DNA from 4 places in the Mesorhizobium sp. AD1-1 genome. Region 3 is predicted to be linked to each of the others. Evidence: riboswitches for the same ligand, from Rfam matches in the RefSeq annotation. Region 3 holds a riboswitch; each other region holds the start of a gene.

Region 1 (7,669 bases), on a different contig from region 3:
AGGGCCTGCCCAACATGGGCGACATCGACCGCCAGGCGATCGGCGGCGCGCTGGGCACAGCCACGCACGGCTCGGGACCGACGCTCGGCGCCTATCACACGCAGCTGGAGACGGTGCAGATCGTCGACGGGCTTGGCAAGGTCCGCGACTTCAAGCGGGCAGGGGATCGGGACATGATCCACGCCATCGGTGTCGCGCTCGGCGCTTTCGGCGTGCTCACCGAAGTGACGCTGAACAACATCGCGACCTACCGGTTGCGCCGCCGCAAATATGTGCTGCCGATCACCGAGATGCTGCGCGATTTCGAGGCGATGATGGCCGCGCATCGCTCGGCCGAATTCTACTACATTCCGTTTTCCGGCTATGCGCAGTTCATCGCCAGTGATTTCAGCGATGCCGCACCCACCACGCGGCCGCCGGAAGAGGACGAGGCGGGCTTGAGGACACTGCGCAGGCTGCGCACTTCACTTGCCTGGCTGCCATCGCTGCGTGGCCGCCTGATCCGATCGGCGGCCGCCAAATTTCCCGCCGAGGACTACGTGCAGGACTGGCTCAACGTCTATGCCAGCGACCGGCAGACCAAGTTCAACGAGATGGAATATCATTTGCCGTTCGAGGAAGGGCCGAAGGCGCTGGCCGAGATCATCGAGCTGACCGAGAAGCGCTTTCCCGAGGTCTATTTCCCGATGGAGGTGCGCTCGGTCGCGCCGGACCAGTTCTGGCTTTCGCCATTCTACAACAGGCTGACCTGCTCCATCGCCATCCACCATGACGCCGCGAACGATCCTTTGCCGTTCATGCGGGCGGCAGAGCCGATCTTCCGCAGATATGGCGGCCGGCCGCATTGGGGCAAGATGCATAGCCTCAAGGCGGCGGAGCTGAAAAAGCTCTACCCGCGCTGGGACGATGCCATGGCGGCGCGCCGCGACATCGATCCGGAAAACCGCTTCGTGTCGCCCTACATGGCCGGCCTGTTCGGCATCGAATGATGAGCACCTATTTTTCCACCCTCTCGGATGCGCTGAAGGAAGCCGGCATCTTCCAGCCCTGCCTGCTGCTCGACCGCGATCGGCTGGACGGAAACATTGCCCTGGTAAAAAGGAGGCTGGATCCCGGCCTGGCCGTGCGGCTGGTCGACAAATCGCTCGCCTGCCTGCCGCTGCTTGCGCATATAGGCAAGGCGCTCGGCACCAGCAGCTTCATGACCTTCCACCCGCCGATCAGCGAGGCGGTGCTGAAGGCGTTTCCGGATGCCGATCTGCTCTACGGCAAGCCGATGCCGATTGGTACGGCAAGGACTGCGCTGGTGAAGGGTGATGCCGACTGGTCGCGTGTCTGCTGGCTGATCGACAGCGAGGAGAGACTGGCGGAATACGGTGCTCTCGCTGACGAACTCGGCATCGGCCTGCGCATCGCTTTCGAGATCGATGTCGGGCTGCATCGCGGCGGCTTTGCTGATCCCGCGGCCTTGTCGAAGGCGCTGAGCGCGTTGCCGGTCCGGCTGCATTGCGAAGGCGTCATGGCCTACGAGGCGCATGCGCCGCTCATTCCCGGCCTTTTCGGCGGACCGGCAAAGGCATTGGCGGAGGCGTCGGCGCAGGCTGCGGCGTTCGTCGCCTGTCTCGGTGCCGACCAGCGCCGCATCCTCAACATCGGCGGCAGCAAGACCGCGCTGCTTCATCGTGGCGGCGCGGCCAATGAAGTGTCGATGGGCTCGGCCTTCGTGCTGCCCAGCGACTTCGATACGCCAGGCCTCGACGGCTTCCAGCCGGCGGCTTTCATCGCTACGCCGATCCTGAAAGTGGTCGAGCCGATGCTGCCTGGTCCGCCGGCCGTTACTCGCCTGCTGCAGGCGCTCGGCCGCTTCCCGCGCAAGGGCTGCTATCTCTATGGCGGCAAGTGGATGGCCGAGCCGGTCTTCCCCCAAGGCATGAAGACGAACGGCCTGCTCGGCCTGTCCTCCAACCAGCAATTCATGGGCTTGCCCGCCGATGCGACCGCAAGGCCAGGCGACTACGCGTTTCTAAGGCCGACGCAGAGCGAGGCCGTGCTGCAGCAATTCGGGTCGATCGCCGTGTTTTCCGGCGGAAAGGTCATCGATCGCTGGCCGGCGCTGCCGATGGCGTGATCGAGCTACGCCTTCACCGGTACCCAGATCTCCAGCCCGCCATTGCCGCTGTGGGCATCGAACTCCGGTCCATAGCGCTCGAATTCCGGTGCATCCGCGATTTCGTGACCGGAGGCGGGCAGCCAGCTGTTCCAGATCGTGTTGATCGTCCGGCGGATGGATGAGATGTGCTCGCGGTGCGAGAACACCGCATATTTCTGCGCCGGCACCCGCACCCGATAGAAGTCCTTCGGCAGATCCGCAAAGCCGGACACTTCGACGCCGACGACATAGTCGAAATTGCCCGCGTCGTCGCCATTAAGGCACACGCCGTAGAAAACGCCTGAGATCTCGCCGGGGATGTTGCCGATAAAGGGTGCAAAACGCTGCCACTGCATCGGAATCCCGGCGCTGGTTTCACAGCTGTAGCGTTCGCCGAGGCCGGCGATCAGGAACGGCCGGCTGGTCTCGAAGCGCGGTGGTTCGAGATTGGTGAGGAAGGACTGGTCCATCAGGATCGGCTCCACGAGGTCGAGGTTGTTGGTCGAGCCTTGCGCGCGCACCAGTTCCGGCGTGGTGCCGAACTGATCGCGGAAGGCACGGGTGAACGCCTCATGCGAGTTGTAGCCGGCGTCGAGCGCGACGACGAGGATGTCGGGCGCTCCGCCGGCCAGCTTGCGCGCCGCCTCGGTCAGCCGGCGTGAGCGCATGTAACCCATCACCGAGCGGCCGGTTGCGGCGCCGAAGGCGCGCGTCACATGAAAACGCGACACGCCGCTGCTTTGCGCGACATCGTCAAGCGAGATCGCCTCCGGCAGATGGCTCTCGACGAACCACAGCGCTTTCTCGGTCGGGTTCATGGGGCTCCTTTTCGCATTGGCCGGATCATCTTGGCGTTTCCTGGCGCGGCCAGTTTGATCGAAATTGCGCATTCCGTGCAATCTGCGCCGATCCCATGGGCTTTCGCTTGACAGCGGGCCGCGTCATCTCCTAAGAATGTTATGTTATTACATAAAGTGAGCGTGCAATGCCTGTTTCCCTTAGCTGGCCCACCACTTCGTCCGAGAAATCCATTGCGAAGCGTTTGGTGGAAATCTACGCTGAAGTGGTGATGGTCCCCGAGCCGAAAGGCGAGGGGTGAAAAGGGAACACGGTGAGGCCTGTTCAGGTCGAGGCCGTGGCTGCCCCCGCAACTGTAAGCGGCGAGCAAAATCCGTGAATGCCACTGGCCGGCAAGGCTGGGAAGGCAGGATGGCGCAACGACCCGCGAGCCAGGAGACCTGCCATCACTGAGTTGACCGGACGGGGTGTGCCGGGAGGAAACGCGAATCCCGGCCTTGTCGGCCGGTTCGCCAGCTTCCTTCCGTCGTCAGTTTTGGAAAGTGACGGAAAGTTGGACGGCTCCATCGATCATCGCATCACCATGCGCACGCTTTGCCGTCCCCGCAATCCGGCGGGCTGCAGCCGATGAGCGCAGCGCTTCTCGAAGCCCATGACCTCTGTGCCATGGCGAATGGGCGGAATCTGGTCCAGGCGGTCAGCTTCTCGGTGGCCGCTGGCGATCGCCTTGCCATCATCGGTCCCAACGGCGCCGGCAAGACGACGCTGCTGCGCATGCTGTCGGGCATGCTGCGGCCAAGTTCCGGCGAGGTGAAGCTTGGCGGACGCGGGCTGGACAGGATTTCGGCCGCCGAGCGGGCGTTGCATATCGCCGTTGTCGGCCAGACCGACCAGCCCGATCCGCGGCTGGCGGTGATCGATTATGTCGAGCTTGGCCGGGTCCCGCACGCCGGGCTGCGGCGCAGGCGCGAGGAACGCGATATCGCCGTCGAGGCGCTGCGCCGGACCGGCCTGCTGCCGCTGCTTGGCCGCACCGTCGGCTCGCTGTCGGGCGGCGAGCGCCAGCGCGCCCAACTGGCGCGCGCCATCGCCCAGCAGCCCAAAATCCTGTTCCTCGACGAACCGACCAACCATCTGGACCCGCGCGCCCGCGGCGAACTGCTCGACCTCGTGGCAGGCTTTGAGATGACGGTGATCGCGGTGCTGCACGATCTGGCGCTGGTAGCACCCTTCGCCACCAGGGTGGCGGTGATGAACCATGCCCGTCTGCAAGCGCTCGCCGCACCGCGCGAAGCGCTGGCCCAACAGCTGATCCGCGAGATTTTCGGCATCGATGTGCTGCGCCTGCGCCATCCGACCGAGGATCGAGAGTTGACGGTGTTCGAGGTTCCGAACCGTGCCGCGCCGCCGTCGTGATTGAAGCCGTTCCATAGTCGACCCGATCCCACCCACAAGGAGCATACCCGTGAAACGCCTCGCTTTTTCGCTTGCCGTCTCGCTGCTGACCTCGACCGCCTTCGCCTTCCCGGTAACCGTCGACAGCTGCGGCAAGCCGCTGACCTTCGACGCGCCGCCGAAGCGCGCTGTCATCCATGATCTGAACATGGCTGAGATGGCTTTCGCGCTGAAATTGCAGCCGTCAATCGTCGGCCTGACCGGCATCACCGGATGGTACAAGGTCGGTCCCGAATTCAAGGCAGAGCAGGGTTCGATCCCGGAGCTGGCGCCGAAATATCCGACGCTCGAAAACCTCGTGGCCGTCGAGCCGGATTTCTTCTTCGCCGGCTGGTACTACGGCATGAAGCCGGGTGGCGAGGTGACGCCCGACACGCTTGCCCCGCACGGCATCAAGACGCTGGTTCTGACGGAAAGCTGCGTCCATCTCGACAAGAGCCGCCCCGCCGCCTCGATGGACCTGCTCTATGGCGACGTCGAAAAGCTGGGCAAGATCTTCGGCAAGGAGGCCGAGGCTGAAAAGCTTGTCTCTGGCTGGAAGGCGCAACTCGCCGACATCACCGCCAAGGTCGGCAGCGCCAAGGGCACGCGGGTGTTCCTCTACGATTCCGGCGAGGACAAGCCGTTCACCGCAGGCAAGTTCGCCATCCCCAGCGCCATGATCACTGCCGCCGGCGGCGACAACATCATGGCTGACATGGACACCAGCTGGGGCAACACGGATTGGGAAACGGTGGCGTCGCGCAATCCGCAATTCCTCATCCTGCTCGATTACCAGGACGGTGGCGGCTACAGGAAGCTGCTCGATTTCCTGAAAGCGCATCCGGCCATGAAGGAGACAGACGCGGTCAAGAACGAGCGCTTCGTCGCCCTCCGCTACGCCGAGCTGACGCCCGGACCCGCCAACATCGAAGCGATCGACAAGATCGCCAAGGCCATGCACCCGGAAGCATTTTGAGCTTGCGCCATCCGGCATTTGCGTTGGCCATGCTGGCGGGAGCGGCGGCGATCGCCGCTCTCGCTCTGCTGTCGATCGCCTATGGCTCGACGCTGATCCCGCTGGCCGACGTTGTAGCAGCGCTTGGCCGCGCAATCGGCTTAGGCGGGCACGACGTGTCCGGGCCGGTCGGCAAGATCGTCGTCGATCTGCGGCTGCCGCGCACGATCCTGGCCATCTGCGTCGGCGCGGGCCTCGGCGTCGTCGGCGCGCTGCTGCAGACAGTGACCCGCAACGATCTCGCCGATCCGTTCCTGTTCGGCCTGTCGTCGGGCGCCGCCGCCGGTGCTGTTTCCGTCATCACCGTCTTCGGCGACAGCTTTGGCATCTGGACGTTGCCGGTCGCGGCCTTCACCGGCGGCATATTGGCCGCCGGCGTCGTCCTGCTGCTGGTCGCGCGGGTGAGGGGCCAAGGGCCGGAGCGGCTGATCCTCGCCGGCCTTGCCGTGTCCTTCATGTTCACCGCCTTGACCAACTACCTGGTCTTTGCCGGCGACCAGCGCGCCGCCCACTCCGTGTTGTTCTGGACGATGGGCGGCCTTGGCCTGGCGCGCTGGGACAATATCTGGCTCGGCGCGCTGGGTGCGGGCACCATTCTGGCTTACGCGCTGTGGAACCACCGCCGGCTCGATGCCTTCCTGGCCGGCGAAAACGCCGCCGAAAGCCTTGGCGTGCCAGTGGCGCGCATGCGCCGAATGACGTTTCTCGTCGCCGCCTTCTCGACGGCGATCCTGGTCTCTGTCGCCGGGGTCATCGGCTTCGTCGGGCTGATGATCCCGCATCTGTCGCGGCCGCTGGCAGGCCCCTTGCATCTGCGCCTGGTTGCCAGCTGCGCCGTCTTCGGCGCGGTGCTTTTGCTGGCCAGCGATCTTCTGGCCCGAACGCTGCTGCCGCCGCAGGAACTGCCGATCGGCATCATCACCAGCTCGGTCGGTGCGTTCTTCGTCGTCACCATGCTGATCCGCAACCGGCTTTGAGCGCGTTTGGCAACCGGTCGCCGGATCACACGGTCCAGAAATAGCGCACGATGTGGAAGAACACCGGGGCGGCGAAGACCAGGCTGTCGGTGCGGTCCATCATGCCGCCATGGCCTTCGATGAGATGGCCCCAGTCCTTGACGCCCTGGTCGCGCTTGATGGCCGAGGCGACCAGCCCGCCTAGGAATCCCATCGAGCAGGCGACGAAGGCCACGGCTGCCGCCTGCAGCGGCGAGAAGGGCGTCACGAACGACAACAGCGCGCCGAGCAGGCTCGCCGACACCAATCCGCCGATCAGCCCTTCCCAGGTTTTCGACGGCGAGACGTTCGGCGAAAACCGGTGTTTACCAAACAGCTTGCCGAAGATGTACTGCAGCACGTCGCTGCCTTGCACGACGATGATCAGGAAGGCGATCAGCAGCAGGGTGCGGCCTTCGAAGCCTGGCACGTCGAGTGTCAGCAGGGCGGGGACGTGGCTGACGCAATAGACCGAGATCATCACCGCCCATTGCTGCGCGGCGATCCGCTCGAGGAAGCGTTCGGTGTCGCCATGCAGCGCCGTGATGGCCGGCATCAAGAGGAAGCAGTAGACCGGAATGAAGATGACGAAGAGCCCGTACCAGGCGGTCCACACCAGCCAGTACTGAAACGGGATGATGATGCCGAACATGCCGAGCAGCACCCAATGGTCGCTGCGGCGCGTATGCGTCAGCGTCACGAATTCGCGCAGCGCGGCGAAGGAAATCAGCGCAAACAGGATGGTCATCCCGTAACGGCCGAAGAAGAAGGCGACCGTCATCAGCGCCACCATCACCCACCAGGCGTTGATGCGCTGCGTGAGATTGACAAGCGTCGAGCTCAGCGGCTTCGGCGCTCGCGCCGAAAGGATGGTGGCGACGATGCTGGCGGTGGTCAAAACCGCCAGCAGGCCGATGATCAGGATGGAGATTTCGTGGCGCATCAATCGTCTCGCTCGGGACGCGGGTTGAGCGCCAGAAGCGCGGCGTGGGCGCGCTCGAGAAAGGCGCGGCGTTCTTCGCCCGGGCCAACCGCGACAGGCGCGCCGAAAACGACGCGGCACAGCAGCGGCACCGGCAGGAACTGGCCCTTGGGCAGCACGCGCGACATGTTCTCGATCCAGCACGGGATCAGCTCGACCTCAGGCCGCGCCGTCGACAGATTGTAGAGCCCGGAGCGGAACGCCAGCAGCGGCTCGTCTGTCATGTTGCGTGTGCCTTCGGGAAACAGGATAAGCGAGTGCCCTTGGTCGAGAACCGACAGCATGATCTCGAT
Region 2 (7,669 bases), on a different contig from region 3:
TCAGCGCCGGGCTGGTTTCAGGGGCGTCGGTCTTCGGCTTGCTGGTGTTGGACGGTGCGACAGGGGCCGCGGCCGGCGCCGGCACCGGCGCTGCGACGATCGCGTCGGGTGCCGCCCTGGCGGCCTTGGCCGCCTCCCTGGCTTCCCTGTCGCGGGTCGACTTGAGGATCGCCTTTTCGCTCTTCAGCGTGGTGAGGCCGGAGGCCGGCTCCGAGCCGGTGCGGCCATTCTGCGGCCCCGGTTCCACCGCAGCACCCTTGCCGGCGTCATAGAGATCGATGATTTCAGCCAGGCGTTCCGGCGTCAGATCCTCGAACGTGTCCTTGAAGATCATCACCATCGGCGCGTTGACGCAGGCACCGAGGCATTCCACCTCTTCCCAAGACAAGGTTCCCTTGTCGTTGGTGTGGAACTGGTCGTGATGGATTTTGGAGCGGCAGACATCCATCAGCGCTTCCGAACCGCGCAGCATGCAGGGCGTGGTGCCGCAGACCTGGATGTGCGCACGCGTGCCGACCGGATTCAACTGGTACTGCGTGTAGAAGGTCGCGACTTCCAGCCCGCGGATGCGGGGCATGCCGAGCATGTCGGAGATCGTCTCGATCGCCGCCTTCGTCACCCAGCCTTCCTGCTCCTGTGCTATCATCAGAAGCGGGATGATGGCCGACTGTTCACGGCCCTTCGGGTACTTCTTGATCCATTGCTTCGCAGCCGCGGCATTCGCCCGGTTGAAGGCGAAGGATGCTGGCTGGACGCTGGCTTCTGCGAGACGGCGGACTGACATTTAGCGATCGACCTCACCAAACACGATGTCGAGGGAGCCGAGAACGGCGGTGACGTCGGCCAGCATGTGGCCGCGGCAGAGGAAATCCATCGCCTGCAGATGCGCGAAACCCGGCGCGCGCAGCTTGCAGCGGTAGGGCTTGTTGGAGCCGTCGGAGACCAGATAGACGCCGAATTCGCCCTTCGGCGCCTCGACGGCGGCGTAAACCTCGCCGGCCGGCACGCGATAACCCTCGGTGTAGAGCTTGAAGTGATGGATCAGCGCTTCCATCGAGCGCTTCATCGCCTGGCGCTTGGGCGGCACCACCTTGCCATCGAGGTTCGACACCGGGCCGGTGCTCTCCTTGCCGAGCAAAAGGTCGACGCACTGGCGCATGATCTTCGCCGACTGGCGCATTTCTTCCATGCGCACGAGGTAGCGGTCGAAGCAGTCGCCGTTCTTGCCGATCGGAATGTCGAAATCCATCTCCGAATAGCATTCATAGGGTTGCGACTTGCGCAGGTCCCAGGCTGCACCCGAGCCACGCACCATCACGCCCGAAAAACCCCAGGCCCAGGCATCCGCCAGCGAGACGATGCCGATATCGACGTTGCGCTGCTTGAAGATGCGGTTGCCGGTCAGCAGCCGGTCGAGGTCGTCGATCGACTTCAGGAACGGGTCGATCCACTTGCCGATGTCCTCGACCAGTTGACGCGGCAGGTCCTGATGGACGCCGCCGGGCCGAAAATAAGCGGCATGCATGCGCGAACCGGAGGCGCGCTCATAGAACACCATCAGCTTTTCGCGTTCGACGAAGCCCCACAGCGGCGGCGTCAGCGCACCGACGTCCATCGCCTGCGTCGTCACATTGAGGATGTGCGACATGATGCGACCGATCTCGCTGTAGAGAACGCGGATCACCTGGCCACGCTTCGGCACCTCGATGCCGAGCAGACGCTCGGCGGCCAGCGCAAAGGCATGTTCCTGGTTCATCGGCGCGCAATAGTCGAGCCGGTCGAGATAGGGCACCGCCTGCAGATAGGTTTTGGCTTCGATCAGCTTTTCGGTACCGCGATGCAGCAGTCCGATATGCGGATCGACGCGATCGACGACTTCGCCGTCCAGCTCCAGCACAAGGCGCAAAACGCCGTGCGCCGCGGGGTGTTGCGGGCCGAAATTGATGTTGAAGTTGCGGACGGAGGTTTCAGCCATTTACTGCTTTGCCTTCTCGTCACCCGGCAGCACGTAATCCGTACCTTCCCACGGGGACAGAAAATCGAAATTGCGAAATTCCTGCTTGAGCTCGACCGGCTCATAGATAACGCGCTTGGCCTCGTCGTCGTAGCGCACCTCGACGAAGCCGGTCAGCGGGAAATCCTTGCGCAAGGGATGGCCTTCGAAGCCATAGTCGGTCAGCAGGCGGCGCAGGTCGGGATGGCCCGAGAACAAAACGCCGTAGAGATCGTACGTCTCGCGTTCGAACCAGTCGGCGCCGGGATAGACGCCGGTGATCGACGGCACCATGGTTTCCTCGTCGGCCTGCACCTTGACGCGGACGCGCACATTCTGCTTCGGCGACAACAGGTGATAGACGACGTCGAAACGCTTGGCCCGCGACGGATAGTCGGCGCCGCAGACATCGATGATCGAGATGAACTGGCAGCGCGCATCGTCGCGCAGGAAGGTCATCACCTCGACCAGATCGCGCGGCTCGACATGGATGGTGAGTTCGCCATAGGCGATATCAGCCTCGTTCACGCGGCCGATCAGCTTCTCGCCGAGATAGGTCGACAGTTCGCTCAGGGATGCGGTCATGGATTTACCGTTCGATCGTGCCGGTGCGGCGGATCTTCTTCTGCAAGAGAAGAATGCCGTAGAGCAGCGCTTCGGCGCTCGGCGGACAGCCGGGCACATAGATGTCGACCGGCACGATGCGGTCGCAGCCGCGCACCACCGAATAGGAATAGTGGTAATAGCCGCCGCCATTGGCGCAGGAGCCCATCGAGATGACGTAGCGCGGCTCCGGCATCTGGTCGTAGACCTTGCGCAGCGCCGGCGCCATCTTGTTGGTCAGCGTGCCGGCGACGATCATGATGTCGGACTGGCGCGGAGACGCGCGTGGCGCGACACCGAACCGCTCCGAATCATAGCGCGGCATCGAGGTGTGGATCATCTCGACCGCGCAGCAGGCGAGGCCGAACGTCATGAACATCAGCGACCCGCTGCGCGCCCAGGTGATGAGCGCCTCGGTCGAAGTGACCAGAAAGCCCTTGTCGGCCAACTCGTTGTTGATCTCGAGGAAGAAGGGATCGTCCTCCCCCACCGGCCTGCCGGTGTTGGGATCGATGATGCCCTTGGGCTTCGGCGCGACGAGGGTGCCTGAACTGTCGTTCAATCCCATTCCAGCGCTCCTTTTTTCCATTCATAGGCAAAGCCGATGGTCAGCACCGCCAAAAAAACCATCATCGACCAGAAACCGAGCATTCCGATCTTCGAAAACGACACCGCCCACGGAAACAGGAAGGCTACTTCCAGGTCGAAGATGATGAACAGGATCGACACCAGGTAGAAACGGATGTCGAACTTCATGCGGGCGTCGTCGAACGAGTTGAAACCGCACTCGTAGGCGGAAAGCTTTTCGGGATCGGGATTGCGGTAGGCCACCAGGAAGGGCGCGGCCAGCAGCGCCAGGCCGACAACCAGCGCCACGCCTATGAACAGGACGATGGGCAGGTATGAGCTCAAGAGTGCGTTCATGCTCGGCTTTCCGTTGGCGCCAATCCACGTTGATTACAGCACCGGACCCTAATGCGGAAGCGTGACAGTTTAACCGCTGAACCGTTTTAAGGGCCTATGCTGCAACGCGGCGAGGGTTAGCGCAGCACTTCCAGCGAAGCAAGTCAAACCTTGTTCAAAACATCGACCTGGATGGCATATCGCGGCAAACTGGTCCGATCCGCTCCTGTTTGATTTCCTTCGCTTTTTACTCCACTTTTCTCTCCTGACATGGATGCCGCCAAAACCCTGCTAGCATGGGTTGGAATCAGCCATTCGACCCTCGGTCAAAACACGTCAAAGTGATACCTGCATGAAGGAAAAGATCTCGCTCCCGATGGCCCGGCGCATCGCCCTTGCCGCCCAAGGGTTCCTCGATCCTCGCCCGACCGGCACGCCCGACCGCCGGCATTTTGCCCGCACCCTCTCCCGCACCGGCCTGTTGCAGATCGATTCCGTCAGCGCGGTGGTGCGCGCTCATTATATGCCGCTCTATTCGCGCCTTGGCCCCTACCCGTTCTCGCTGCTCGACAACGCGGCTGTGACGCGCAAGCGGATGGTTTTCGAATATTGGGCGCACGAGGCCTCCTTCCTGCCGGTCGAGACATACCCGCTGATGCGCTGGCGCATGCAGCGCGCCGAGCGGGGCGAGGAAATGTATCTGGGTCTCGCCAAATGGGGCCGCGAGCACGCCGCCTACATCGAAGAGATCTACCGCGAGGTCGCCGAGCGCGGCCCGATCGCCGCTTCCGCGCTGGAGGGCCAGAAAGGTTCGGGCGGCTGGTGGGGCTGGAGCCATGCCAAACACGCCTTCGAATGGCTGTTCTGGGCCGGCCGCATCACCACGGCGCACCGCCGCGGTTTCGAGCGCTTCTATGACCTGCCCGAGCGCGTGCTGCCGCAGGCGATCCTCGACCTGCCGGTGCCGACGCCTGAGGACGCGCACCGCGAATTGCTGCGCATTTCCGCCCGCGCCCACGGCGTGGCGACTTCAAGCGATTTGCGCGACTATTTCCGCCTGTCGCCGGCAGATATGAAAGGCCGGTTGGAGGAACTGGTTGAAACGGGCGAGTTGCTGCCGGTGCGTGTCGAAGGCTGGGACAAGCCGGCCTATCTTCACCGGGACGCCCGTCTGCCGCGCAAAGTCGAGGCCCGCGCCTTGCTGGCACCCTTCGATCCGGTCGTCTTCGAGCGCTCGCGCACCGAGCGGCTGTTCGATTTCCACTACCGCATCGAGATCTACACACCTGCCGACAAGCGGCAGTATGGCTATTATGTCCTGCCGTTCCTGCTCGGCGACAGGATCGTGGCACGCGTCGACCTCAAGGCCGATCGCCCGGCCAGCATACTGCGGGTCCATGCGGCCTATGCCGAGCCCGGTGCGCCGCCTGAAACCGCTGCGGAGCTGTTCGAGGAATTGAAGCAGATGCAAGGTTGGCTCGGGCTCGAACGCATCGAAGTGACGCCTGCCGGCGATTTGGGCGCGGCGCTGGCCGACATAGCCGTGTCGTAAGCTCGCGTTGACACCGCCGCCCGCAAAAGCCTAAATCCGGTTCCAGATGGTCCCTTGCCCGCAACGGCAAGGGCTAAGAGGGAATGCGGTGCGGGGCAAAATCCCAAATCCGCGGCTGTCCCCGCAACTGTAAGCGAAGAGCCAAGGCCGAAAACCACTGGGAATTCCCGGGAAGGCGGCTACCCAAGGCGATGACTCGCGAGCCAGGAGACCTGCCGTCTGCGACTGTAGAATCCGATCGCCCGGCGGGTTTCCGGGCAAGGAGCCCGATCTTTGGACCACGACAGCAGTTTTTCGGCTGGCACAGCGGATATTTCGTCCGGCCATGATGATGCCTTGGCCGGCGTCACCATCATCGTCTGCGGCTCCTGCCGCAATGAGACCGGCTCCGACGCTCATCCCCGCGCCGGCGAGTTGCTGACGGACGACACGCGCCGCGCCGCCGCTGGCGACGATATCCGCATCCGCAGCGTCGAATGCCTTGGCAATTGCAAGCGGCGCCTCAGCGCCGCGATCCTGCGCGACGGCTGCTGGAGCTATGTCTTCGGCGACCTGACCGCGACCAGCGGCGCCGACCTCGTGACAGGCGCAAAGCTCTTCGCCACCTCGACCGACGGTCTCATTCCCTGGCGTGGCCGCCCCGATAGCCTTAAGCGCGGCCTCGTGGCCCGCATTCCACCCATCGACATGCTGAAGGATTGACCATGACCACTTCCGTATCCCGCGTTCCCTGCACCGTCGTCACTGGCTTCCTCGGCGCCGGCAAGACGACGCTGGTCCGCCATCTCCTGGAAAACGCCGGCGGCAAGCGCATCGCCATCATCGTCAACGAATTCGGCGACATCGGCATCGATGGCGAGATCCTCAAGGGATGCGGTATCGACACCTGCCCCGAGGAAAACATCGTCGAACTGGCCAATGGCTGTATCTGCTGCACCGTCGCCGATGATTTCGTCCCGGCGCTCGACCAAATCCTGTCGCTGACGCCGAAGGTCGACCATATCCTGATCGAAACCTCGGGCCTGGCACTGCCCAAGCCGCTGGTCCAGGCCTTTCAGTGGCCGAGCGTGAAAAGCCGGGTGACCGTCGATGGCGTCATCGCCGTGGTCGACGGACCGGCATTGGCCGAAGGCCGCGTCGCCAACGACATGGAGGCCCTCCAGGCGCAGCGCGCCGGGGACGAGACGCTCGACCATGACGATCCGGTGGAAGAACTGTTCGAGGACCAGATCGCCTGCGCCGACCTGATCATCCTGTCGAAGAGCGACCTGATGGACGCCGCCGGCACCGCCCGCGCCAATGCCATCATTGGCGAACACTCCGCCCGCGCGGTGAAGATCGTGCCGACCTCGCATGGCAAGGTCGATCCCTCCGTGCTGCTCGGGCTCGGTCTCGCCGTCGAGGATGACATCGAGAACCGCAAATCCCATCATGACGGCGCCTTCGACCACGAGCATGACGACTTCGACACCTTCATTGTCGACATAGCCTCGGTCGCCAATCCCGATGAACTGGCAAAACGCGTCGCCACGGTCGCAGAAGAAGAGAACGTGCTGCGTGTAAAAGGCTTCGTCGAGGTCGGCGGCAAGCCGATGCGGCTGTTGCTGCAGGCCGTCGGGCCGCGCGTCAATCATTACTATGACCGCGCCTGGACCGCGCAGGATGACCGCCGTTCGCGCCTCGTCGTCATCGGCCTGAAGGGGCTGAACCGTCCGGCGATCGAGCGTATACTCGCCGGCTGATTTCGGACACGGGTCGCGATGCACATCCTCACCACGACATCCGCCTCGCTCGACGACCTCGCCGAGCCGGTCGATCTGCGGCAGACGCCGGCGGATATCGTGGCGCTGTCCTTCACCGACAGCGACCTCGCCGGACTGGCGGCGGCGTGGAGGACCGATGCCGACCGCCTGCCCTCGATGCGGCTGGCCGCACTGCGCGACCTGCGCCATCCCATGTCCGTCGACCTCTGGGTCGACAGCGTCGCCCGCCATGCCAAGATCATCCTCGTGCGCATCCTCGGCGGCTACGACTGGTGGCGCTACGGCTGCGACCAGCTTGCCTCGACCGCCCGCGAACGCGGCATAAAACTGGCGCTGCTGCCCGGCGAATGCCGCGACGAGGATCTGCGCCTGATCGAAGCCTCGACGCTGCCGCGCCAAGAACTTGACGCTCTGCTCGACTATTTCCGCGAGGGCGGCCCGGCGAATATGGGCGCGCTGGTGCGGAAATTGGCGCGGCTGGCGGGGTCGGATGCGGAAGTTATCGGCCCGGTGGTGGTGCCGAAAGCTGGTTTTTACGTGCCTGGAAGTGGAGTTGTGGAGAAGCGGGACTTATCGAATGCTGGCGCTTACAACGTCAACGCTCCTATCATCCCCATCCTGTTCTATCGCTCGATGCTGCTGGCCGCCGATGTCGCGCCCATCGATGCGCTTGTTGAAGCGCTGCGGCAGCGCGGCATCGACCCAGTCCCGATCTTCGTCTCCAGCCTCAAGGACCCAACCTCCCTCGCCTTCGTGGAAACAGCACTGACGGCGCTGAAGCCCGCCGCCATCATCACCGCGACCGCTTTCGCCTCAGGCGCCGAACCCGGCATCGAAACGCTGTTCGACCGCGCC
Region 3 (7,669 bases):
CCTTCATGGGCGAGGAACTGCAGCACATGGCTGGCGAAGCCGCCGACGGCGCCCTCCTCCACCGTCACCAGAACCTCATGCGAGCGGGCCAGCCGCCGGATCAGATCCTCGTCGAGCGGCTTGGCGAAACGGGCGTCGGCGACCGTGGTGGAAAGCCCGGCAGCCCCTAGCTCCTCGGCGGCGATCAGGCAATCCTGCAGCCGTGTGCCGAAGGACAGCAATGCTACCTTGGTGCCCTCCCTGACGATGCGGCCCTTGCCGATTTCGAGCACGGAGCCACGCTCCGGCATGTCGACGCCAACGCCATTGCCGCGCGGATAGCGAAAGGCGATCGGGCCGTCATCATAGCTTGCCGCGGTGCGTACCATGTGGCGCAGCTCCGCCTCGTCGGCCGCCGCCATCACCACGAAGCCCGGCAGTGTCGCCAGGAAGGTGGTGTCGAAGGCGCCGCAATGGGTGGCGCCATCGGCGCCGACGAAGCCGGCGCGGTCGATGGGAAAGCGCACCGGTAATTTCTGGATGGCGACGTCGTGGACGACCTGGTCGTAGGCGCGCTGCAGGAAGGTGGAATAGATGGCCGCGAACGGCTTGTAGCCTTCGGTGGCGAGGCCGGCGGCGAAGGTGACCGCGTGCTGTTCGGCGATGCCGACATCGAAGGTCCTCGACGGGAACGCTTCGCCGAACAGGTCGAGGCCGGTACCGCTCGGCATGGCTGCGGTGACGGCGACGATGCGGTCGTCCTCGCGGCCCTCCTGGACCAGGCTTTCGGCGAACACCTTGGTGTAGGCCGGTGCGTTGGCCGGCGCCTTGGCCTGCGCGCCGGTGATGACGTCGAACTTGTTGACGCCGTGATATTTGTCGGCGGCGGCTTCCGCCGGCGCATAGCCCTTGCCCTTCTGGGTGACGACATGGATGAGCACCGGGCCTTCGCCATTGTCTCGGACATTTTTCAGGACCGGGATCAGATGCTCCAGATTGTGGCCGTCGATCGGGCCGATGTGATAGAAGCCGAGTTCCTCGAACAGCGTGCCGCCGGTGACGTAGCCGCGTGCATGCTCGACCGCCCTTGTGATCGCACGATCCGCACGCTTGCCGAGATAAGACGTCAGTTTTTTGCCGAAATCGCGCAGGCCGATATAGGCCTTGCCGGAGGCCAGCCGCGCCAGATAGGCGCTCATGGCGCCGGTTGGCGGCGCGATCGACATGTCGTTGTCGTTGAGAATGACGATCAGCCGTGCATCGAGCGCGCCGGCATTGTTCATCGCCTCGTAGGCCATGCCGGCAGACATGGCGCCGTCGCCGATGACGGCGATGACATTGTTGCGGCCGCCGGAGAGATCGCGGGCCGCGGCCATGCCGAGGCCGGCCGATATCGATGTCGAGGAGTGGGCAGCGCCGAATGGATCGTACTCGCTCTCGGCGCGGCGGGTGAAGCCGGATAGGCCGCCTTCCTGGCGCAGCGTGCGGATACGGTCGCGGCGGCCGGTCAGGATCTTGTGCGGATAGGCCTGGTGGCCGACATCCCAGATCAGCCGGTCGTCCGGGGTGTTGAAGACATAGTGCAGCGCCACCGTCAGCTCGACCACGCCAAGGCCGGCGCCCAGATGACCACCCGTGCGGGATACCGCGTCGACCAGTTCGGCGCGAAGCTCGGACGCCAGTTGCGGCAGCTCACTCTCGGCAAGCATGCGCAGGTCGGCCGGGATGCGGGCCTTGTCGAGAAGCGGCGTATGCGGCGTTGCGTTCACGGTGCTCAGGCTTTCGGTTGATGGGCGAAATAGGCCGCCGGCCGGCGAAAGTAAATGCGTGTCAGTGACGCGGATCAGACTGTGGTCTTTTGCTTCTATGCAGGTCGTTTCCCCAAAACCGGGCCACTTTGGGCGACAGGCATCAGCTTTCCGGCAGCGGAATGAACTCTTCCTCGTCTCCTGGAACGATGTCGAAGCGGCCTGTCTTCCATTCCTCTTTCGCCTGTTCGATACGCTCTTTCGACGACGAGACGAAATTCCACCAGATGTAACGCTTCGAACCAAGAGAGGCGCCGCCGAACAGCATGAAATGCGCCCCGGTCTGCGACGACACGACGATCTCGTCACCGGGACGGAAGACCAGCAGCCGTTCGGCTGGGAACACATCGCCCGAAATCGAGACCTCGCCTTCCAGCGTGTAAATGGCGCGCTCTTCCGCATCGGCAGGGATTTTCACGCTGGCGCCGGGCGCCAGGCGCAGGTCGGCGTAGAGCGTCTCCGAATCGGCCCTGACCGGGGACCGTAATCCTTGGAAATCGCCGATGATGAGGCGCCCGTTGACGCCTTCGGCATCAATCTCGGGAAGCCTGAGCGCTCCTGTGTTCTCGAACACAGGAGCCACCTCTTCCTTGTCGTCCGGCAGCGCCAGCCATGTCTGCAGGCCGGATACCGACATCGGCGCGCCACGCAGTTCCTCCGGCGTACGCTCCGAATGGACGATGCCGCGGCCGGCGGTCATCAAATTCACGTCGCCGGGCTGAATGACCATTTCGGTGCCGAGGGAGTCGCGGTGCCGGATCTTGCCGTCGAACAGATAGGTGACCGTCGACAGTCCGATATGCGGATGCGGACGGACGTCCAGCGCCTGGCCGGCCCGCAGGATCGCGGGACCCATGCGGTCGAAGAAGATGAACGGACCGACCAACCGCCTTTTTGCCGTTGGCAGGGCACGGCGCACCTGAAAACCACCGATGTCCTTGGCGTTCGGAATGACCATCAATTCGATCTGATCGCTGGCGAACGCATCGCCCACCTCAGGGTCTTTCCCGGGGAAGAAGCTCATGGACTCTCCTTGTCGGTGGTCGAAGGCCGCCTGGCCGCATCAGGCAAAGCGGATGGCCGCCTTTGCCCGCAGCTTGGCCGCCACCTCTTCGCGATTGCGCGGATGCTGATGGGTTTCCAGGGAATCGAGCAGTTCGCGCGCCGAGGCCGCGATGGCGTCGACGGCATGATCGAAGGCGTGCTGGTTCTGCTTCGAGGGTCGCGTCGTTCCGCTCAGCTTGCGGACGAACTGAAGGGCCGCGTCGCGCACCTCGTCATTGGTTGCCGGCGGATCAAAATTGAACAGGGTCTTGATGTTTCTGCACATCGCTTCCGTATCTCCTCTTGTCCTTGAGCTGTTTCAATCGCAACGAGTTATAGCCTCGATCATGATCATGTCCAAAAACCGGTGAGGCGAGGCCATCGTTCGGACCGGCCTCAATCCGCGTCGAGGGGCTCCGTTCCAACCGGCTTGCCGTCGCGCGACAGCCTGATCTTCTCGACCTTGTCCTCGGCGGCCTTCAGCAGCCGGTCGCAATGCGCCTTCAGCGCCTCGCCACGTTCATAGATCCTGATCGACTGGTCGAGCGGCACGTCGCCACGCTCCAGATCATCGACGATCTTCTCCAGCGCATCGAGTGCCTGCTCGAAGCTCATCGCCTTGACGTCTTCGTTGGTCTCACCAGCCATCATTCATCCTTTCATCAGTCGCCCGACATGGGCGGCGACCGAAAATGCCAATCCCTGCAGATCGTAGCCGCCCTCGAGCAGGCTTACGAGCCGGTTGCCGCTGTGGCGTGCCGCGCGCTGCATCAACTGGCCGGTCGCCCAATCGAAATCATCCTCGGTCAGATTGATCTCGGCCAGCGGATCGCGGTGGTGCGCGTCGAACCCGGCCGAAATGATGATCAGGTCGGGCGCGAAATTGTCGAGCGCGGGCAGGACGCGCGACAGGAAGGCATCGCGAAACACTTCGCTGCCGGTCTGCGGCGCCAGCGGTGCGTTGACGATGTTGCCGGCGCCCGTTTCGGTCTTCGCTCCGGTGCCGGGATAAAGCGGCATCTGGTGTGTCGAGCAATAGAGCACCGAGGGATCGTCCCAGAAAATATCCTGCGTGCCATTGCCGTGATGCACGTCCCAGTCGACGATGGCAACGCGCTCGACACCGTGTTTCTTCTGCGCATAACGCGCCGCGATCGCCGCCGTGTTGAACAGGCAGAAGCCCATGGCCGTGGTCTTTTCGGCATGATGGCCGGGCGGCCGGGCGGCGACGAAGACGTTGTCGGCGCGGCCCGAAAAGACATCATCGACGGCGGCGTTGGCGGCGCCGATCGCGGTGATCGCCGCTTGCCAGCTCTTCGGACTGGCAGTGGTGTCGGCATCGATGCGGGCAATCCCCTCGTCGGGAATGGCGGCGCGCACGCGGGCGACGAAATCGGCGGGATGCGCGTAGAGGATGGTGGCCTCGTCGCCTTCCGGCGCCTGGATACGATCGAGCCCGGCAAAGGCTTCCTCATCGAGCACGCGCTCGATGGCACGCAGGCGGTCGGGCCGCTCGGGATGTCCGGGCGGCGTGAGATGCTCGAGGAAGATCGGATGCGTGTAGAGACGGGTGGTCATCGTCCTAATCTAGTGACCCGGATCGACAAAGGCCATGCACGGCCGGCCGATGACTGGGGAAAATCGCGCCTGCGTCCATTCGTGTCGCCGCAGGCATTGGCCTCGCCGGCGCTTCGGCGTAAAGTCCTTGGCACTGCCTGGTGCCCGCCGCAAGCGGGAGAATCGGGAACACGGTTGAATTCCGTGGCGTGCCCAACGCTGTGAGGGGGACCGCGCCGGTAAATGCCACTGTCGATGACGGGAAGGCACCGGACGCGGGTTGATCCCAAGCCAGAAGACCGGCCTGGCAGGCATCGTCATCCGCATGGTCAGGCGGATGACATCAGAGCGACGTGCGTCCATTTGGACGCACAACGTACGCTCTGACCGTTTTGAATCTGCAATCGCAAGGGGACAAGCGATGCCGGAACATATGACCGCTGCCATTGACGATGGATTTGACCAGAATGCGCGCGATGCGGTCTATCGCGCCATGTTCACGCGGCGCGACGTGCGCAGCCATTTCCTGCCCACCGCGATCGATGACGACGTGCTGGCGCGGCTGCTGCTTGCCGCCCATCACGCGCCATCGGTCGGCTTCATGCAGCCATGGAATTTCATTGTCATTCGTGACATCGAGCGACGCGAAAGGGTGCGCGACCTGTTCCTGGCCGCGCGCGAGCAGGAACTGCCGGCGATCGAGGCGGAAAAACAGGCGCTGTACCGCAAGCTCAAGCTGGAAGGCATCTGCGAAAGCGCGCTCAACATCTGCATCACTTGCGACCGGCAGCGCTCGAAAGGTTCGCCGCTGGGACGCTGGCACAATCCGGAGATGGATCTCTACAGCACCGTCTGCGCAGTGCAGAATTTCTGGCTGGCCTCGCGTGCCGAGGGCGTTGGCGTCGGCTGGGTGAGCATCATCGAGGCTGAGGCGCTGAAGCGGCTGTTGGCCATTCCGGATCACGTAACGCCAATCGCCTATCTCTGCGTCGGCCGTGTTTCCGAGTTCGCTTCCAAACCGGACCTTGAAACGCATGGTTGGGGACGGCGGCTGCCGCTGCCGGAACTGATCATGAGCGAGACGTTTTCCGGGCAAGGCGAGACACAGCTGAAGTCCACCGTGGCGCGCCTCAACACCGTTTCTGCCTCACCAGACACCACCTGCCCGGCCGATCAGGGTGTGGCGCCGGCCGTACCCCAGCGCGAACCGCCGAAGGAGGCGAGCGCCTTGTCCTTGAGCTCCCTGAACTTCGACGACGCCTCGGCCAACCGGGCGTCCCAGGCCGGATCCGGCACCTGGCCCGCGATGGTCTTGAAATAGACCTGCATCAGGCAAGCGATGGCGAAAGGCTCGATGAAGGCCGCCTTGAATGCCCAGGCGAAGACGATGGCGAGCACGAAGGCCCAGCCGGCGAGCTGGCCGGGCATCAGGAACAGAATGGCGCCGGCAGGCGCCAGCATCATCAGAAAGATGACGAACGACACGCCCCACATGATGACCGCCAGCCAGACGGCGTTCTTGACCATGACCTTGCCGTTCTGGGCATAGAGCACGACGCCTTGGCGCGCCGTCTCGAAGGGTGAGGCTGAATTGATGCGGATGTTGTAGCCGAGGATGATCTCGTCGACATAGGTCAGCGACAGGCGGATCACCGTGTTGATGAAGGAGACCAGGCCGCTCAGGCCCGGTATCGGCAGGAAGGCGGCGATACCGCCGAGCAGGCCGGTGATGGCGCGGATGGCACCCTTGACGAGTTGGTCGACGACGAAAAGGATATTGGCCTCGGCAAAACGCTGGGTGACGACATCCCTGGCGTAGGCGATCTGGTCCTGACCGCCGGGAATGTCGCGGCCGTCGATCAGATGAACCATGACGGCGATGTGGCCGGCCTTGACGATATAGAGGATGTATTCGCGGATCCAGTAGACCGCGATCGAGACGATGCCAAACCCGACCACGCCGCCCCACAGGGCAAAGGACATGGGCCCGTCGGGATCGGTGGAGATATGGCCGACACCATAGCCGACCGAGGCACCGGTGCCGGTCGCCATGATGTAGGCCAGCGTGATGCCGAAATAGACGATCATACGAAAGACGATGAACGGCCAGGTCCGCATCATGATGGACACCGACCGGCCGATCTCGAAATCCCACATGTGCCCCGAATCTCCGCCTCAGAGATGGTGGAAGAGGATGAACTCAACCCGACGATTGTCAATTGCCGGCCCTAGCACCACAGGGCGACGAATTCTGGGCAACGGTTTTCTTTCGCAGCCTTTCGCCGGCGCATTGTCTGACGGAGCATCAAACGAAAAACCCGCCTGTGCGGCGGGTCACCGGCGCAAATCAGCACCATGGACGAATATGTACCTTAGCTGAGGGCAGGCGTCAAGAAAAAATTCCTATCGGGAACAGCTGCCGGCACGAAGCTCCGGTGGGAACTTCAATTCGACTGCGGATCCGGCTTCTTGAGCAGGCCTTCGAGCAGTTGCTTGAACGCCGTCACCACCTTCTTGGACGTCGCTTCGGGGTCGCTCGAATTGGCGATCCGTTGCGCTGCCTGGCTGCTCGCTCCGTTGATCAGTCGCGAGGCCGTCTCGGGGTCGAGGCTCGAGACAACGACCCCCTCCTCCTGCAGCGCGGTCAGATGGTCGGTCATTGACACGATGCACGCACTGGCATTCGGCCATTGCGCTGGATCCCCCAGCACGGCCGGGCCATCCCGGAACATGATGCGCTGGATTTCCGGCTCCAGCGCCATCTCGATATAGGTCGAGCACTCGTCGACGAAATGCTGCCAGCGGGTCGGCGCTCTCGATGCGACCTCATTGATGCGCGCCGCCATCTCGCCGTCGATCTGGGCTATGACCGCCTGCAGCAGCCCCTTCTTGTCGCCGAAATGATGATAGAGCGCGCCGCGCGTCAGCCCGGCCGAAGCGGTGAAATCATCCATCGAGGCTTCCGCATAGCCTGTTGTGCCGAAGGCATGGCGGGCCGCCGCGATCAGCTTTGCGCGCGTCTCGGCGATCATCTCCTTGCGGGGTCTGTGCATGGCTTCTGGCCCTATTCACATACGTAACGTATGCCAATTGACATACGCGGCGTATGCTCTATTTAACAATCATACGCTTCGTATGTAATTGCCGAATCGTCCTTTGTCGAGGAACCACCCATGCAAAATCCCTATTCGGAAATCTTTCGTGCCCCCGGAGCCAAGGGCTTTGCGGCCGCCGGATTCATGGCGCGCCTGCCGATCGCCATGGCGCCCATCGGCATCGTG
Region 4 (7,669 bases), on a different contig from region 3:
AACTACCAGGACCATCTCTACGACAAGAGCCGGCCCGAGAATCTCGGCTTCCTCGAACGGTTCCGTGCCCTGCTCGATGAATATCCGGCAACGGCAGCGGTCGGCGAGGTCGGCGATTCGCAGCGTGGGCTTGAAGTGGTGGCCGCCTACACCGCCGGCGGCAAGCGCGTGCACATGTGCTACTCCTTCGATTTCCTGGCGCCGGAAAAGATCAGCGCGGGCAAGGTCCGCTCGGTGCTGGAATCCTTCGGCAAGGTCGCCAGCGATGGCTGGTCGTGCTGGGCCTTCTCCAACCACGATGTAATGCGCCCGGCCTCGCGCTGGGCCGCCAATGAGCCCGACCCGACCGCCTACCTGAAGGTCATCTCGGCGCTGCTGATGTCCTTGCGCGGTTCGGTCTGCATCTATCAGGGTGAGGAACTTGGGCTCGGCGAGGCCGACCTTCGGTTCGAGGATTTGCAGGATCCCTACGGCATCCGCTTCTGGCCTGAATTCAAGGGCCGCGACGGCTGCCGCACACCGATGGTGTGGGACGGCGGCGCCAAGAATGGCGGCTTCTCCCAGGCAAAACCCTGGCTGCCGGTGCCGGCCAAGCATTTGGCGCAAGCGGTCAATGTCCAGCAGGGCGACGAGGCTTCGCTGCTCGAGCACTACCGGCGCTTTCTCAGCTTCCGGCGTGCCCATCCGGCGCTGGCCAAGGGCGACATCACCTTCATCGAAAGTGAGGGAGATACCGTCGCCTTCACGCGCCGCGCAGGCAACGAGCAGATCGTCTGCGTCTTCAATCTGGGAGCCGGGCGGGCCAAGGTTGACCTTGGCGGCCGATCGCTGCAACCTCTGCCCGGGCACGGATTTTCGGGGCAGGCGAGCAGCAGTTCCATCGAGCTTGGTGGCTACGGCGCCTGGTTCGGGCGTCTCGACTGAATTTCCAATCACTGGAGGAAACCAATGGCCGATGTCACGCTAAGACAAGTGAAGAAGTCCTACGGCAATCTGAACATTCTCCACGGCATCGACCTCGATATTAAGTCGGGCGAGTTCATCGTCTTCGTCGGCCCGTCGGGCTGCGGCAAGTCGACATTGCTGAGGTCGATCGCCGGGCTCGAGGAAATCACCTCCGGCGAACTCAGAATAGCCGGCGAAGTGGTGAACGACGTGCCGCCGTCGAAGCGGGGCATCGCCATGGTGTTCCAGTCCTACGCGCTGTACCCGCACATGACCGTCTACGACAACATGGCGTTCTCGATGAAGATCGGCAAAGAGGACAAGGCCGAGATCGACCGCCGCGTGCGCCAGGCCGCCGAGATCCTGCAGCTGACCAAATATCTCGACCGGCTGCCCAAGGCGATGTCGGGTGGCCAGCGCCAGCGCGTCGCCATCGGCCGCGCCATCGTGCGCAATCCGAAGGTGTTCCTGTTCGACGAGCCGCTTTCGAACCTCGACGCCGCGCTGCGCGTCGCCACCCGCATTGAGATCGCCAAGCTCAAGGAATCGATGCCCAACACGACCATGATCTACGTTACCCACGACCAGGTCGAGGCGATGACGCTGGCCGACCGCATCGTGGTGCTCAAGGACGGCCATATCGAGCAGGTCGGCACGCCGATGGACCTCTACAAGAAGCCCGGCAATCTGTTCGTTGCCCAGTTCATCGGCTCGCCGGCCATGAACATCCTGCCGGCGACCATCGAAAAGACCGGAAACCCGACCGTCGTCAGCCATGTCGGCGGACGCAAGGCGACCGTGCCGATTGCGACGCCGGCTTCGGCAAAGGGCGCTGCGGTGAGCTTTGGCGTGCGGCCGGAGGACCTGATCATCGCCAGCGGCGCGGACTATCTGTTCGAGGGGACGGTCGACTATGTCGAGCAACTCGGCGAGGTGCAGCTTGTCTATGTCGACATCGGCCGCGCCGATCTGCCGCTGGTGACCAAGCTGCCCGGCAATGTCGAGGTCAAGCGCGGCTCGACATTGCGGCTGAGCGCCAATGGCGAGGACCTGCATATCTTCGACGCGGATGGACGTTCTTTCGCGTTGCATGAAGTGGAAGCAAAGGCGGCTTAACCGCAATTACCGTGTCAGGCACAAAAAGAGCGGCGGGCCGGGCCCGCCGCTCTTTGACTTGGAGATCGACTTCGGTTGTTAGTTGTTGCCGAAGAGGTTGCGGTCGGCACCTTGCGGAGCAGACTTCTGGGTGGTGTCACCCGACGAGTTCAGCAGCTTGTAAACCGGCGAACCGGTGTTGCGTACCGAAGAGGTGCGCGTGCTGTCGACCGAAGTCGTGGCGGCAGGCTGATTGGCACCATTGGAGCCAAAGTTGTCGCTGCCGGCGAAGGCACTGCCGGTGATGGCCAGAACGGCGGCGGCAGCAATAAGGATCTTGTTCATTTTAGTCTCCTGAATTCTGGATTTCGCCAGGACGGCAGACACAGCTGCCGTCGGTTGCGAAATTGGTTGTTAGCGACCGAAGAGGTTACGGTCGCTGCCCTGAGCGGGCGTCTGGGCAGCCGGTTCCGAGGTCTTGGTGGAAGCCGTGTACGACTGGTCCACAGCGGCGGCAGGTTGGTTGGAGCCGTTCGAACCGTAGTTGTCGCTGCCCGCGAAAGCGCTGCCGGTGATGGCCAGAACGGCGGCGGCAGCAATGAGGATCTTGTTCATCTTGAATACTCCTGAATGTCTGAATTTCGCCAGGGCGGCGAGCGAGCCCGCCGTCGACCGGGAAACTGGGAATCGGCTGTTAGTTGTTGCCGAAGAGGTTGCGGTCAGCACCCTGGGCAGGCGCCTGAGCAGCCGGTTCCGACTTCTTGGTCGAAGCGGTGTACGAGCTGTCGACAGCAGTGGCTGCCGCGGCGTTGGAACCGTAGTGGTCGCTACCAGCGAAGGCGCTGCCGGAAATGGCCAGAAGGGCTGCGGCAGTGAGAATGATCTTTTTCATTTTTGGTACTCCAGTATCGTCTTTTTTCCGTCCGTCTAGCGGCGTGTCTTGGAAATGAAATCGCGTCGTTCGGACAGCCCCGATGTGGGAGGGCAAGGTCGTCTTTTCCAATCACGAAGTTGTTCCGTGTGGACCATGAATCCACACCTTGAAATTGTGCCAACGGAATCTAGGGATGCATTTTTCTTCTTCATATCAGTGTGTTAGGTATAGACACTTGATGGATCACTGACTGTTTCAGAGGCCCAGCGTTCACACCGTCCTGCACGCACCGTCAACAGAAACGAACCGTTCGGTTCGATTTTAGGGCAAGCTAATAGTCACTTTTCGAAACCGTTAACCTTTTTTGACCCCCGCGAAGGGTCGGATTCGGGAAGATCGCAGCCGGCAAATGGCCGCCCGGGAGGTGGGATCTTGGCCCGCGACGATCTGCAGTAGCGTTTCGCATGCCGTGTCGCGCCGCATGGATACGATGTCGTTTTCATGCCGCCGCCGCGCCCGCGATCGTGGTTAGATCATACCATCTCAGGTGCCGCTTCGTGACGACGAGGCGGAGAATTGGGAAGCCGGTCAGAATCCGGCGCTGCCCCCGCAACGGTGGTGGAGTTCAAGTCGCAACGGGAGACCACTGGGCAACCGCCTGGGAAGGTGTCGCGATGGTCCGCAAGGACAACTCCAGAGCCCGGAAACCAGCCCGAGATTTTTAGACTCGACTGATCGCGGTGGGCGGTCAAGAGGTGGATAGCGCATGTCCGGCACACAGCCGGCCTGTGTTTCAATCCTTCCTCCGTCACCACCAGTTCAGTCCTTAGGAACGAGGACAGGACATGGATATCCGCAACGACATGCTGAGGCTCCTGAAGGGGCGCCGGCAAGGCTTTTCGCTGGAGCAGCCCTTCTACACCGATCCGGACTACTTCAAGCTCGACATGGAGCTGATCTGGTATCGCGACTGGCTGTTCATCGGCCATGATTGCGAACTGCCGAAGCCGGGCAGCTACATCACCGTGCAGGTCGGCGATTATCCGGTCGTCCTTGTCCGCGACCAGCACGGCAAGATCAACGCCTTCCACAATTCCTGCCGCCATCGCGGCAGCCGCGTGTGCAACACGGAGAAGGGTACCGCGGCAAAGCTCGTCTGCCCGTATCATCAGTGGACCTACGAGCTGGACGGCCGCCTGCTGTTTGCCCGCCAGATGGCCGACGGTTTCGACAAGAGTGATTTCGGCCTGAAGCCGGTCGCTTGCGAGAGCGTCGGCGGCTACATCTTCATCTGCCTGGCCAAGGAACCGGCAGATTTCGCGCCGATGCGGGCGATGATCGAACCCTATCTTTTGCCGCACCGGCTGCGTGAAGCAAAGATCGCCTTCGAGAGCACGATCGTCGAGAAGGGCAACTGGAAGCTGGTCTGGGAAAACAACCGCGAGTGCTACCACTGCGCCGCCAATCATCCCGAGTTGTGCAAGACCTTCCCCGAGGCTCCAACCATAACCGGCGTCCATGGCGCCGACAGCGACCCTGAAATGGTCGCACACTGGGCCAGATGCGAGGCATCAGGCTTGCCGAGCAAATTCCGCATCGATCCGGCAGGGCAGTACCGCGCCACCCGCGCGCCGCTGCTGCGCGATGCCGTCAGCTACACCATGACGGGAAAACGGGCGGTCCAGAAGAACCTGTCCGACAGCGTTTCAACCGACCGCATCGGCTCCTTGCTGCTCTATCACTATCCGACGACCTGGAACCATATCCTCGGCGACCACGCCGTTACCTTCCGCGTGCTGCCGATCAGTGCCACGGAAACCGCGGTGACCACGAAATGGCTCGTCCACAAGGATGCGGTCGAAGGCGTCGACTACGACCTCGCTGAGCTCACCCATGTCTGGACCGAGACCAACGACCAGGACCGCCGCATCGTCGAGGAAAACGCCTTCGGCATCCTGTCGCCGGCCTATGAACCAGGCCCCTATTCGGAGCTGCATGAGGGCGGCGTGATCCAGTTCGTCGAGTGGTACGCGTCGTTCATCGGGCCGCGCCTTGCCGAAGGCGGCCGGCCGGCCCTGCGCAGCGTCGCCTAGCCCAGGGACAAGAGGATGAATGCGATGACGGACCTTGGCCTCTATCGCCATCTCGACCAGATGACGCCCTGGAACGACAGGCTGCAGGTGCTGGAAGTGATCGGCGTCAGCGACGAAGCGCCTGACGTGAAGACCTTCACCTTCCGCTCCGACAACCAGACCTGGTTCCGCTACAAACCGGGGCAGTTCGTGACTCTGGAACTGCCGACATCGGACGGGCCGCTGATGCGCACCTACACGCTGTCGTCCTCGCCGTCGCGGCCGTTCTCGATCGCGGTGACGGTCAAGGCGCAGGCGGGCAGCACCGGTACGCGCTGGATGTTCGACCATCTGACGCCCGGTTCGCACGTCAAGGCCTATGGGCCGACCGGCGACTTCTCGCTGCACAGCCACCCGGCCGCCAAATACCTGTTCATTTCGGCCGGTTCCGGCGTGACGCCGATGATGTCGATGCTGCGCTGGCTGAACGACTGCGCGCCATGGACCGATGTCGGCTTCGTCAACTGCGCGCGCCGCCCGGAAGAGATCATTTTCCGCAAGGAGCTCGAACTGCTCGGCAGCCGCATGCCTGGGCTGTCGCTCGGCTTCATGATCGAGGAGCGGTCGAGCCGCGAGGGCTGGTTCGGCCATATGGGCCGCATCGACGCGATCCGGCTGCCATTGCTGGCGCCCGATTTCCGTGAGCGCGAGATTTTCTGCTGCGGCCCCGATCCTTTCATGCGCGCCGTGCGCGGCATGCTGGACGCCGCCGGCTTCGACATGGCGAAATACCATCAGGAAAGCTTTGCCGCGCCTGCCGTGGAGGAGATCCCGGCGCCGTTCTCGCCGCCGGCGGAAGACGGCGCCGCTGCCACCGTGGAGGCCGTGACACCGATCCGGTTCTCGCATTCCGATGTCGATGCCGAATGCGTCGCCGGCCAGACCGTGCTGCAGACGGCACGCGCCTCGGGGGTGCGGATTCCCGCCGCCTGCGAGTTCGGCCTGTGCGGCACCTGCAAGGTGAGGAAGGTCGCGGGCGACGTGGAGATGAGCCACAATGGCGGCATCCTCGATCACGAAATCGAGGACGGCTTTATCCTCGCCTGTTGCTCGAAGCCGCTTTCGGCGCTTGAAATCGAGGCGTGACCGGCAGGCACGGTCAGAGACTGTCCATGCCCGCGCGGCCTGCAGCTGCGCTCGCCCGGGCCTACGCCATCTTGCCAAAAACCCTGCAAATGGTTAGACGCCTGCAACGGTGGGGTTGACCGTAGGGCCCGAAGATCATCTCCGCGGCCTGCTTCGGCGGGGAGCAAACATGCGACAATCCGGCGTATATGCCATTGCCAGCAAGGATATCGTCTTTGAATCCTTCGATGGCGAAGCCGTCGTTCTCGACCTGACCACCGGTAGATATTTCGGCTTCTCTGATTCAGGCAGCAGGCTTTGGGATGCACTGTCGTCCGGCGTGCCTGCCTCCGAACTGGTCGGCGCCGCGACCGGAATTGGCGCCCTCGATGCCGCCGCGATTGACGGCTTTGTTTCACAATTGCTCGAATTCGGTTTGCTGGCGGCCGCAACCGATGGCGTGGCAAGACCGGTTCCCAGCGAATTGCTGGCTCAGCTCGCCGCTGCCGGCGAGCCCCTCAAGGTCGACATCCATGACGACCTTGCCGACCTCATTGTCGTCGATCCCATCCACGAGGTCGAGGAGCCCCTCGGCTGGCCCGCAGTGAAGCAGGCCAACTGAGGCGCCCGCCAGGCTCTCGTTGCCGGACAGCTCCGGAACAGGCAGACCATGCCGAACGTCACTCTCGAAAACCTGACTGACTACGCACGTCATGTTCTGGCGCAAGCGCAGAGCAGCGCCGCGCATTATCCACTGACCTGCAAGGTGGGCTTGCCGCATCTGGAGTTGACCGCTCATGTGAGTGCCGGCGCGTTGGCGGATGCCTTCGCTCATGGCTTTGTCACGGCTCCGGACAACCGAGCGCCTGCCGACATCTGCCGCATCTTCGTCGCACATCCCGGCATTGACGGCATCGCGGCACCGGCCAGATGGGGCCAAGGACCCTTCACGCAGCATGGCTTCGCCACCAGGCTGGCGGAAGCCGGATTGCGCGGCAACCATTTCCACGACCTGGATTTCTGGCAGTTCTATGATCCGCAACGTCGCGTTGGCGTGCAATTGATGGCCTCGGCCGATGCCTTTCCACCCTGGGAGCCGGGAGCGCCGCTGCGCCCCTTCCTCCATTGGGAATATGCGGCACGTGGCATGCGGCTGGCCCATGCGGGGACGCTCGGCACCAAAGGCAGGGGCGTACTGCTCGCCGGCGCGGGCGGCGCCGGGAAATCCGGGACCGTCGCCGCCGGCCTCCTCCACGGGCTGGACAGCGTCGGCGACGATTATGTGCTGGTCGACCTCTCCAACGGCGTGACTGCCCGCCCGCTGTTTTCAACACTCAAGCAGGATCCCCAGGGATTCGCGCGACTTGGGCTGAAGCACCGGCTGAAGGCGCACGGTCCGCTCAACTGGCAAGGCAAGCATGCTTTTCACATTGACGACATCGCGCCTCGGCCGGTGCCCGAAACCCTGGACATCGTTGCGCTGGTGGTGCCACATATCGGCGGAGGCGGGGCAAGTTCGATCGTGCCGGTGTCGCGCAGGGATGCCATGATTGCCTTG

What was found. Region 3 has a riboswitch for cobalamin ahead of bluB (5,6-dimethylbenzimidazole synthase). Riboswitches for the same ligand answer to the same signal wherever they lie in the genome.
Region 1: it holds a riboswitch for cobalamin, as region 3 does, so the genes downstream of both, LB519_RS14325 (ABC transporter ATP-binding protein) here and bluB (5,6-dimethylbenzimidazole synthase) in region 3, are expected to answer to the same signal.
Region 2: it holds a riboswitch for cobalamin, as region 3 does, so the genes downstream of both, LB519_RS22535 (DUF1636 family protein) here and bluB (5,6-dimethylbenzimidazole synthase) in region 3, are expected to answer to the same signal.
Region 4: it holds a riboswitch for cobalamin, as region 3 does, so the genes downstream of both, LB519_RS00655 (aromatic ring-hydroxylating oxygenase subunit alpha) here and bluB (5,6-dimethylbenzimidazole synthase) in region 3, are expected to answer to the same signal.

What each region holds. Positions count from the first base shown of each region.
Region 1 covers NZ_JAIUGP010000006.1:208,865-216,533, reverse strand. The annotation lists gene LB519_RS14340 (D-arabinono-1,4-lactone oxidase) at 1-989, shown strand, start outside; gene LB519_RS14335 (alanine racemase) at 989-2,128, shown strand; gene LB519_RS14330 (AraC family transcriptional regulator) at 2,134-2,967, opposite strand; cobalamin riboswitch at 3,203-3,410, shown strand; gene LB519_RS14325 (ABC transporter ATP-binding protein) at 3,575-4,363, shown strand; gene LB519_RS14320 (ABC transporter substrate-binding protein) at 4,413-5,360, shown strand; gene LB519_RS14315 (FecCD family ABC transporter permease) at 5,390-6,376, shown strand; gene LB519_RS14310 (phosphatidate cytidylyltransferase) at 6,402-7,337, opposite strand; gene LB519_RS14305 (lysophospholipid acyltransferase family protein) at 7,337-7,669, opposite strand, start outside.
Region 2 covers NZ_JAIUGP010000013.1:28,892-36,560, forward strand. The annotation lists gene LB519_RS22505 (NADH-quinone oxidoreductase subunit E) at 1-784, opposite strand, end outside; gene LB519_RS22510 (NADH-quinone oxidoreductase subunit D) at 785-1,975, opposite strand; gene LB519_RS22515 (NADH-quinone oxidoreductase subunit C) at 1,976-2,578, opposite strand; gene LB519_RS22520 (NuoB/complex I 20 kDa subunit family protein) at 2,583-3,164, opposite strand; gene LB519_RS22525 (NADH-quinone oxidoreductase subunit A) at 3,155-3,520, opposite strand; gene LB519_RS22530 (winged helix-turn-helix domain-containing protein) at 3,852-5,051, shown strand; cobalamin riboswitch at 5,082-5,286, shown strand; gene LB519_RS22535 (DUF1636 family protein) at 5,325-5,753, shown strand; gene cobW (cobalamin biosynthesis protein CobW) at 5,756-6,793, shown strand; gene cobN (cobaltochelatase subunit CobN) at 6,812-7,669, shown strand, end outside.
Region 3 covers NZ_JAIUGP010000025.1:44,292-51,960, forward strand. The annotation lists gene dxs (1-deoxy-D-xylulose-5-phosphate synthase) at 1-1,748, opposite strand, end outside; gene LB519_RS30160 (pirin family protein) at 1,891-2,811, opposite strand; gene LB519_RS30165 (DUF2277 domain-containing protein) at 2,851-3,117, opposite strand; gene LB519_RS30170 (exodeoxyribonuclease VII small subunit) at 3,228-3,479, opposite strand; gene LB519_RS30175 (histone deacetylase family protein) at 3,483-4,409, opposite strand; cobalamin riboswitch at 4,531-4,711, shown strand; partial or broken gene bluB (5,6-dimethylbenzimidazole synthase) at 4,822-5,439, shown strand; gene LB519_RS30185 (hypothetical protein) at 5,562-6,545, opposite strand; gene LB519_RS30190 (TetR/AcrR family transcriptional regulator) at 6,833-7,441, opposite strand; gene LB519_RS30195 (MFS transporter) at 7,562-7,669, shown strand, end outside.
Region 4 covers NZ_JAIUGP010000001.1:129,773-137,441, reverse strand. The annotation lists gene LB519_RS00680 (alpha-glucosidase) at 1-924, shown strand, start outside; gene LB519_RS00675 (ABC transporter ATP-binding protein) at 949-2,061, shown strand; gene LB519_RS00670 (DUF680 domain-containing protein) at 2,140-2,385, opposite strand; gene LB519_RS00665 (DUF680 domain-containing protein) at 2,455-2,655, opposite strand; gene LB519_RS00660 (DUF680 domain-containing protein) at 2,735-2,932, opposite strand; cobalamin riboswitch at 3,443-3,645, shown strand; gene LB519_RS00655 (aromatic ring-hydroxylating oxygenase subunit alpha) at 3,760-5,007, shown strand; gene LB519_RS00650 (hybrid-cluster NAD(P)-dependent oxidoreductase) at 5,032-6,132, shown strand; gene LB519_RS00645 (PqqD family protein) at 6,302-6,733, shown strand; gene LB519_RS00640 (hypothetical protein) at 6,782-7,669, shown strand, end outside.